Regions from separate parts of the Enterobacter wuhouensis genome, predicted to be linked through region 1. Evidence: predicted binding sites of a transcription regulator. Region 1 holds the regulator's gene; each other region holds the start of a gene.
What was found. The regulator PurR, encoded in region 1, represses purine synthesis genes. The targets are predictions, from matches to a motif close to CANGCAAACGTTTGCNTG.
Positions count from the first base shown of each region.

Region 2: a site for PurR is predicted at 982-999, ahead of gcvT (glycine cleavage system aminomethyltransferase GcvT). Genes of this name have one in related genera too.
Region 3: a site for PurR is predicted at 829-846, ahead of VPX56_RS05365 (nucleoside-specific channel-forming protein Tsx). Genes of this name have one in related genera too.
Region 4: a site for PurR is predicted at 720-737, ahead of glyA (serine hydroxymethyltransferase). Genes of this name have one in related genera too.

Region 1 covers NZ_CP142124.1:2,064,791-2,066,994, forward strand. Annotated here, with positions in the region: gene punR (DNA-binding transcriptional activator PunR) at 1-548, shown strand, start outside; gene purR (HTH-type transcriptional repressor PurR) at 567-1,592, opposite strand; gene cydH (cytochrome bd-I oxidase subunit CydH) at 1,890-1,979, shown strand; gene VPX56_RS09910 (MFS transporter) at 2,144-2,204, shown strand, end outside.
Region 2 covers NZ_CP142124.1:3,946,314-3,948,517, reverse strand. Annotated here, with positions in the region: gene ubiI (FAD-dependent 2-octaprenylphenol hydroxylase) at 1-660, shown strand, start outside; gene gcvT (glycine cleavage system aminomethyltransferase GcvT) at 1,058-2,152, shown strand; gene gcvH (glycine cleavage system protein GcvH) at 2,176-2,204, shown strand, end outside.
Region 3 covers NZ_CP142124.1:1,124,210-1,126,413, reverse strand. Annotated here, with positions in the region: gene nrdR (transcriptional regulator NrdR) at 1-21, opposite strand, end outside; gene VPX56_RS05370 (SadB/YajI family lipoprotein) at 174-713, shown strand; gene VPX56_RS05365 (nucleoside-specific channel-forming protein Tsx) at 985-1,863, shown strand; gene VPX56_RS05360 (helix-turn-helix transcriptional regulator) at 1,974-2,204, opposite strand, start outside.
Region 4 covers NZ_CP142124.1:3,464,879-3,467,082, reverse strand. Annotated here, with positions in the region: gene hmpA (NO-inducible flavohemoprotein) at 1-550, opposite strand, end outside; gene glyA (serine hydroxymethyltransferase) at 854-2,107, shown strand; gene VPX56_RS16490 (DoxX family protein) at 2,162-2,204, opposite strand, start outside.

The DNA.
Region 1 (2,204 bases):
AGCTGCGCGTGTCGCAGGAGGTGTTCAACGGCGTCTGGGACGCGCTGGCAGACGGCAGGGCAGAGATGGCGATTGGCGCAACGCAGGCGATCCCCGTGGGCGGACGCTATGCGTTTCGTGATATGGGCATGCTGAGCTGGAACTGCGTGGTGGCGAGCCATCATCCGCTGGCGGCGATGGAAGGGCCGCTGAGCGACGACACGCTGCGCAGCTGGCCGTCGCTGGTGCTTGAGGATACGTCGCGCTCGCTGCCGAAGCGTATTACCTGGCTGCTGGACAACCAGCGTCGCGTCGTTGCCCCTGACTGGGGATCCTCAGCAACCTGCCTTTCCGCCGGTTTGTGCGTGGGAATGGTGCCGGTTCATTTTGCGCGTCCGCGTATCGATACCGGAGAATGGGTGGCGCTTACGCTGGAGAACCCGTTCCCGGATGCGGCCTGCTGCCTGACCTGGCAGCAAAATGACGTGTCGCCCGCAATGGCCTGGCTGCTGGATTACCTGGGCGACAGCGAAACGCTTAATCGGGAGTGGTTACGGGAGCCAGCGTAGCTGGCTCCCGTAAAACGATTAACGACGGTAGTCGCGGAACGGGCCATCCGCAACGGAACGGCGCTCGATAAGGCGCGGGTGGACCTCGATGGACTGGGATTCTTCACGCTTGTTGACGATCCTGTCCATCAGCATGTTGAAGGCCGTTTCGCCCAGCGAATCTTTCGGCTGGTGGATAGTGGTCAGCGCCGGCGTAAAGAAGCGGGCGTTACGCACGTTGTCATACCCGATCACGGAAATATCCTGCGGCACGCGCAGACCCAGCTCGTCCGCCGCGCAGAGGGCACCCATTGCCATGATATCCCCACCGCAGAAGACCGCAGTCGGGCGGTGCTGCTGGGAGACAATTTGCTGCATGGCGCGATAGCCCGATTCTGGCTCAAAGTCACCCTGCACGATCCAGTTTTCCGGCACGGTGATGAGCGCTTCTTCCATGGCTTTCATAAAGCCGGCCAGACGGCCTGCGCCGGTATTTCGCTCCAGCGGGCCTGGGATCACGCCAATCTCGCGGTGGCCGCGTTCCACCAGGTAACGGCCTGCCATGTAGCCGCCTTCAAACGCGTTATCAATCACCGAGTCGGTGAAGTCGGCTCGCGCTTCGCCCCAGTCCATCACCACCATCGGAATGTGGCGGTACTCTTCCAGCATGGAAAGCACGGACTCCGGGTACTCGGAACACATGACCAGAAGGCCATCGACGCGCTTTTGCGCCATCATCGACAGATAGGCACGCTGTTTTTCAATGTTGTTCCACGCGTTCCCCAGAATGAGGGTATAGCCTTTCTGGAAGCAGTTTTTCTCAACCGCTTCGATAATCTCGGCAAAATAGGCCGCTTCGCTGCTGGTAGCCAGCAGGCCGATAGATTTGGTGTGATTCACCTTCAGGCTGCGCGCCACCGCACTCGGCGAGTAGTGCAGTTCCTTGATAGCGGCCCAGACCGCATTGCGCGTCTCTTCAGCAACAAAGCGGGTTTTGTTAATTACATGTGATACGGTTGTAGTGGAAACGTTTGCGCGTTTTGCTACGTCTTTTATTGTTGCCATTAAATGTCACTCCAGACCATATCCTAAGCTCCTGAAAAACATGAAGGTAAACGTTTGCCTTCTCTCACCCTTATTACGCAATCTGGAATTGCGACACGCCGGGAAAACGACACAGGACGTCAGGAGGGGGTCAATGGCCGGTACGCTAATAAATTTAGCGTGGAATTTTGTCCTATCTTGATGAAAAGGGGAAGAGCTAAAGTGGATATCAGTTTAAATCCTGGAAGATTTTTGACGTAAACTGTGTAAAAATGAGCAAGCTCACTTTTCGTAGGGTGATTAAAAGGAGAAAAATTGATGAGTACCGATCTTAAGTTTTCGCTGACCACCACCGTTATCGTGCTGGCTCTGATTGTTGCTGCGGGTCTGACGGCTGTACTGCACTGATTTAATCGGGGGGAGCGCTTGCTCTCTCCGAACTTGCCCCGATTGTTACTTCTCCGGCAAAAATCTTTTGCCAAAATGTTAACTTCTCATTTTTTGTGATTGATGTCATGCTTTTGACTTCTTATTCCTGTGTCGCACTCCGACACGGCATCCGGAGTTGACCCATGAAAATCAATTTTCCTCTGCTGGCCCTGGCGATTGGCGCTTTTGGGATCGGCACCACTG
Region 2 (2,204 bases), 1.9 Mb from region 1:
GATTATCGTCATCACGCGATGGTTGCCACCATTCGTACAGCAGAGCCGCACGGCGGCGTGGCGCGGCAGATTTTCCATAGCGACGGCATTCTGGCCTTCCTGCCGCTAAGCGATCCACACCTGTGCTCTATCGTCTGGTCCCTGGTGCCGGAAAAAGCCCAGCAGATGCAGGAAGCAACGCCGGACGCCTTCAACCAGGCGCTGTGCGTGGCCTTTGATAACCGCCTTGGCTTGTGCACCCTTGAAAGCGAGCGCCAGGTCTTCCCGCTAACCGGCCGCTACGCGCGTCAGTTTGCCGCGCACCGTCTGGCGCTGGTGGGTGATGCAGCGCATACCATTCATCCGCTGGCCGGGCAGGGTGTCAACCTTGGCTTTATGGATGCGGCGGAGCTGGTAGAAGAGCTGCGTCGCCTGCACCGCGAAGGTAAGGACATTGGTCAGCATCTCTATCTGCGCCGCTACGAGCGCAGCCGCAAGCACAGCGCGGCGATGATGCTGGCGGGAATGCAGGGCTTCCGCGAGCTGTTTGCCGGGGCAAATCCGGCGAAAAAACTGCTGCGCGATATCGGTCTTAAACTGGCCGATACGCTTCCTGGCGTTAAGCCACAGCTCCTTCGCCAGGCGATGGGTCTTAACGACCTGCCGGACTGGCTGCGCTAAGTTAGACCCCCGTCACACTTTACTTCCCCGGCCTCCGCGCCGGGGAAATTCCCTCGTTTGAAATATTCTAATTCCACGCTGTTTTTCGCATTAGATAATCTAATGTCGTGTTTTTGAAGGGACGGAAATTCGGCCCATTTTTCCGCACGAAATATCACCATGTGCTAAATCCTGTTAGATCATTGTTAATTTTGTGCGGGTTTAATCGCATTTTTCCAGTGAATAACTCTGTAGGCTTTTCAACGTTTTTTGGTCATAAGCTAATGTGATGACCCGTTTTACCTTATGGTTAACCGCCGGTTTCGGTGGTAAGTTCAGGTAAAAGAGAACGTTTGCGTCGGCATTCGGGAACGAGGCCGATACCGGGTTTCACGGTGAATTTTTCAACGAGGACAAGATGGCTCAACAGACTCCTTTGTACGAACAACACGTGTTATGCGGCGCCCGCATGGTGGACTTCCACGGCTGGATGATGCCGCTGCACTACGGCTCGCAGATTGATGAGCACCACGCGGTGCGCACCGATGCCGGTATGTTCGACGTGTCCCATATGACGATTGTCGATCTGCGCGGCAGCCGCACCCGGGAGTTTTTGCGTTATCTGCTGGCAAATGACGTCGCCAAACTGAAGACGCCGGGTAAAGCGCTCTATACCGGCATGCTGAACGCCTCGGGCGGCGTGATTGATGACCTTATCGTCTATTACTTTACCGAAGATTTCTTCCGCCTCGTCGTAAACTCCGCCACCCGCGAAAAAGACCTCTCCTGGATTTCCCAACACGCCGAACCTTATGCCATCGACATCACCGTTCGTGACGATCTGTCGCTGATCGCCGTGCAGGGGCCGAACGCGCAGGCGAAAGCCGCGTCTCTGTTTACCGACGAGCAGCGCAAAGCAACCGAAGGCATGAAGCCCTTCTTCGGCGTGCAGGCGGGCGATCTGTTTATCGCCACCACTGGCTACACGGGTGAAGCGGGCTACGAAATTGCGATGCCGAACGAGAAGGCCGCCGATTTCTGGCGTGCGCTGGTGGAAGCGGGCGTGAAGCCTGCGGGTCTGGGCGCGCGCGATACGCTGCGTCTGGAAGCGGGCATGAACCTCTACGGCCAGGAGATGGACGAAGGCGTCTCCCCGCTGGCGGCCAACATGGGCTGGACCATCGCATGGGAACCGGCTGACCGCGACTTTATTGGCCGTGAAGCGCTGGAAATGCAGCGTGAGAAGGGCACTGAACAGCTGGTTGGCCTGGTGATGAAGGAAAAAGGCGTGCTGCGCGGCGAACTGCCGGTGCGCTTCACCGATGCCGACGGCAATCATCGCGAAGGCGTGATCACCAGCGGAACCTTCTCCCCGACGCTCGGCTACAGTATTGCACTGGCACGCGTGCCGGCGGGCATTGGCGACACGGCGGTGGTGCAAATCCGCAATCGCGAAATGCCGGTCAACGTGACCAAACCGATTTTTGTTCGCGCCGGTAAGCCGGTCGCCTAATCATTTTTATCAGGAGAACTTCAATGAGCAATGTGCCAGCAGAACTGAAATA
Region 3 (2,204 bases), 940 kb from region 1:
GGAGCAGAATGGGCAATGCATACGGTATCCCTGTTATCCGGTTAACTGACTTTCATTTTACCCTGATCTGGCCTGACAACAAAGGAAGAGCTTTTTGAGACAAAGGATCTATGTCTTTCATTGCGAGGCTGGCTACCATAACGAAGATCCGTTATTTCAAGGAAATAAACGCAATGACAAGACGTTACCTGAAAATTTTGCTGGTGGGGAGCCTCTTCACCCTTAGCGCCTGCGCACAGCAGACCGAAGTTCGCCAGATGAAACAAAGCGTGAACACGCTGAATACGGCGATGGACAAGCTGAACAAAGAAACCGTCAAGATTACCCAGCAAAATGCGCTGAATGCGAAGTCCAGCAGCGGGGTGTACCTCCTGCCCGGTGCCAATACGCCTGCACGCCTCAACAGCCAGATCGGCACCTTAAAGATGTCCCTGGTGAATGTTGCAGCGAACGCGGATGGTACTCGCGCAACATTACGCATTCAGGGGGAATCGAACGATCCCCTGCCCGCCTTTAGCGGCACCGTAGAGTGGGGGCAGATTCAGGGCACGACGGAGAATTACCAGGAAGTGAACGTGAAGAACCAGCTGTTCACCGCTCCGGCGAGCACGCTTGCGCCGAGCGACGTTGATATCCCGGTTCAACTGAGCGGCCTAACGCTGGACCAGCTGGGCTTTATTCGCATCCACGATATTCAGCCCGCCGCGCAGTAATTTCCCTCCTTCTTAGCGGAGTGCAATGTCACTCCGCTAACATTTACATCCCGCAAAGATTGGCAACATAAATGATTGCCGTTACAATCCCCGCCGTTTAAAGTACGCAAACGTGAACGCAATCGATTACGTGCATGAGAGATATGTGAAACAACACATATTTTTGTGAGCAGGGATTCCTATAATAGGCTCCGCAGAAACACGAAATATTTTGATACGCAAATCGCGCATTTTTCACTCCCGGAAGGGAATTTCAATCAGTGGCATGATTATGAAAAAAACATTACTCGCAGCCGGTGCAGTACTGGCACTTTCCACCTCCTTCACTGTTAACGCAGCGGAAAACGATAAACCACAATACCTCTCCGACTGGTGGCACCAGAGCGTTAACGTGGTAGGCAGCTACCACACCCGTTTCGGACCTCAGATCCGCAACGATACCTACCTGGAATACGAAGCGTTCGCCAAGAAAGACTGGTTTGATTTCTATGGCTATATGGATGCACCGGTCTTCTTCGGCGGTAACACCGATGCGAAAGGTATCTGGAACCACGGTTCCCCGCTGTTCATGGAAATCGAACCGCGCTTCTCCATCGATAAGCTGACCGGTGCAGACCTGAGCTTTGGTCCGTTTAAAGAGTGGTATTTCGCCAACAACTACATCTACGACATGGGCCGTAACAAGTCCGGTCGTCAGAGCACCTGGTATATGGGTCTGGGTACCGACATCGACACCGGCCTGCCGATGAGCCTGTCCATGAACGTGTACGCGAAATACCAGTGGCAGAACTACGGTGCTGAGAACGAAAACGACTGGGACGGCTACCGTTTCAAAGTGAAGTACTTTGTGCCAATCACCCAGCTGTGGGGCGGTAACCTGAGCTACATCGGCTTCACCAACTTTGACTGGGGTTCAGACCTGGGCGACAAGAGTGCTTACGCAGAGAACGGCATCAAGCAGCGTACCAACGACTCTATCGCCTCAAGCCATATCCTGGCGCTGAACTACGATCACTGGCACTACTCTGTCGTCGCGCGTTACTGGCACAACGGCGGCCAGTGGAATGACGATGCCGACCTGAGCTGGATGAAAGAAAACGTCCGTTCTACCGGTTGGGGTGGTTACCTGGTGGTGGGTTATAACTTCTAACCTTGTGGTTGGTGCCGGGTGGCGGCTACGCCTTACCCGGCCTACAAAACCTGTAGGCCCGTGCAAGCGCAGCGCCGCCGGGCAAAAAAGCCAGCTCAAAAGCTGGCTTTTTACTGCTTAACCTTCCGCAAAAAATCCGCCAAAGACCTGTCCGCACTCTCGCTGAAGCGTCTTTCCGTCAATGCGATATTCAAACACCTGTCGAGCCGGAAGCAGCGGTAGTCATCGCGCCGTTCACACCATGCGGCCAGCAGCCAGTGCTCGCCCCAGAAGAACAGCCCCAGCGGCTGAACCTCGCGCTTTGAGAGCTGCCCGGCTTCATCACGATAATGCAGCGCCAG
Region 4 (2,204 bases), 1.4 Mb from region 1:
GGTAGTCAGCCACCGGCTGGCCATCAACCGGCTCGAATTCAAAACTGGTGATCAAGGCGCTACGCGGGGTTTTTTCAACGATACGGAAGGCGCGGGTGCCTTCCCAGCCGCCGTTTTTAGCCGCGTTTTCGCTGTAGATCTGCGCTTCGCGGTTGATAAACACGTTTGCCAGCACGCCGTAGGCTTTGCCCCAGGCGTCCAGCACCTCCTGGCCCGGGCTGAACATCTCGTCCAGCGTGGCCAGAAGGTGGCCGCCAACGATGTTGTACTGCTCGGGTTTGATCTGGAAGCTGGTATGTTTCTGCGCAATTTTCTCTACCGCAGGCAGCAGCGCCGCCAGATTTTCAATATTGCTGGCGTAGGCGGCGATGGCGTTAAACAGCGCTTCACGCTGGTCGCCGTTGCGCTGGTTGCTCATGTTGAAAATCTCTTTCAACTCCGGGTTGTGAGCGAACATGCGATCGTAAAAATGGGCGGTCAGCTTAGGGCCGGTTTCGACAAGCAGGGGAATAGTAGCCTTAACGGTAGCGATGGTTTGAGCGTCTAACATAGCAACTTCCTTCAAATGTTACTTTAATGATGTATTTTATATGCATCTTATAAAAATACCCCTGCAATGTAAATGGTTCTTTGCATCGTGAAAAATATGCATCACAAACCTGAAAAGAAATCCGTTGAAAATGACGAGGGCTTTATTGCTCAAACCCTTGCGTGGCGCATAGGAAAACGTTTGCGTAAAATCGTTTGTCAAGACCTGTTATCACAGAACGATTCAGTTATACTGTTGCCCGTCGTCCATCAGGACTGCCTTTTCAGGCCAAAATTTACTTGTTAGCTGAGTCAGGAGATGCGGATGTTAAAGCGTGAAATGAACATTGCCGATTATGATGCCGAACTGTGGCAGGCTATGGAGCAGGAAAAAGTACGTCAGGAAGAGCACATCGAACTGATCGCCTCCGAAAACTACACCAGCCCGCGCGTTATGCAGGCGCAGGGTTCTCAGCTGACCAACAAATACGCTGAAGGTTATCCGGGCAAGCGCTACTACGGCGGTTGCGAATACGTTGATATCGTTGAGCAGCTGGCTATCGACCGTGCCAAAGAGCTGTTTGGCGCTGACTACGCGAACGTACAGCCGCACTCCGGCTCCCAGGCTAACTTCGCCGTTTACACCGCGCTGCTGCAGCCGGGCGACACCGTTCTGGGTATGAACCTGGCGCAGGGCGGCCACCTGACTCACGGCTCCCCGGTTAACTTCTCCGGCAAGCTGTACAACATCATTCCTTACGGTATCGATGAGTCCGGCAAAATTGACTACGAAGACATGGCTAAGCAGGCCAAAGAGCACAAGCCGAAGATGATCATCGGCGGCTTCTCCGCATACTCCGGCGTAGTTGACTGGGCAAAAATGCGTGAAATCGCAGACAGCATCGGCGCTTACCTGTTCGTTGATATGGCGCACGTTGCGGGCCTGATTGCCGCTGGCGTTTATCCGAACCCGGTTCCACACGCTCACGTTGTGACCACCACCACCCACAAAACCCTTGCTGGTCCACGCGGTGGCCTGATCCTGGCGAAGGGCGGCGACGAAGATCTGTACAAGAAACTGAACTCTGCCGTGTTCCCAAGCGCGCAGGGCGGCCCGCTGATGCACGTGATCGCGGCGAAAGCCGTGGCGCTGAAAGAAGCGATGGAGCCTGAGTTCAAGGTATATCAGCAGCAGGTTGCCAAGAACGCCAAAGCGATGGTGGAAGTGTTCCTGAACCGTGGCTACAAAGTGGTATCCGGCGGTACTGAAAACCACCTGTTCCTGCTGGATCTGGTTGATAAGAACCTGACCGGTAAAGAAGCTGACGCTGCCCTGGGCCGCGCCAACATCACCGTGAACAAAAACAGCGTGCCTAACGATCCGAAGAGCCCGTTCGTGACCTCCGGTATCCGTATCGGTTCTCCGGCCGTAACGCGCCGCGGCTTCAAGGAAGCGGAAGTGAAAGAGCTGGCGGGCTGGATGTGTGACGTTCTGGACAACATCAATGACGACGCGGTTATCGAGCGCGTTAAAGGTAAAGTTCTGGATATCTGCGCACGCTTCCCGGTATACGCATAATCCTTCTGCCCTGCAGAAATAAAAAAGGCCGCGCTTGCGGCCTTTTTTTATGCGTTAACGCCGGTCCAGGGATATGGCACCCGGGCCGGTAATCGCC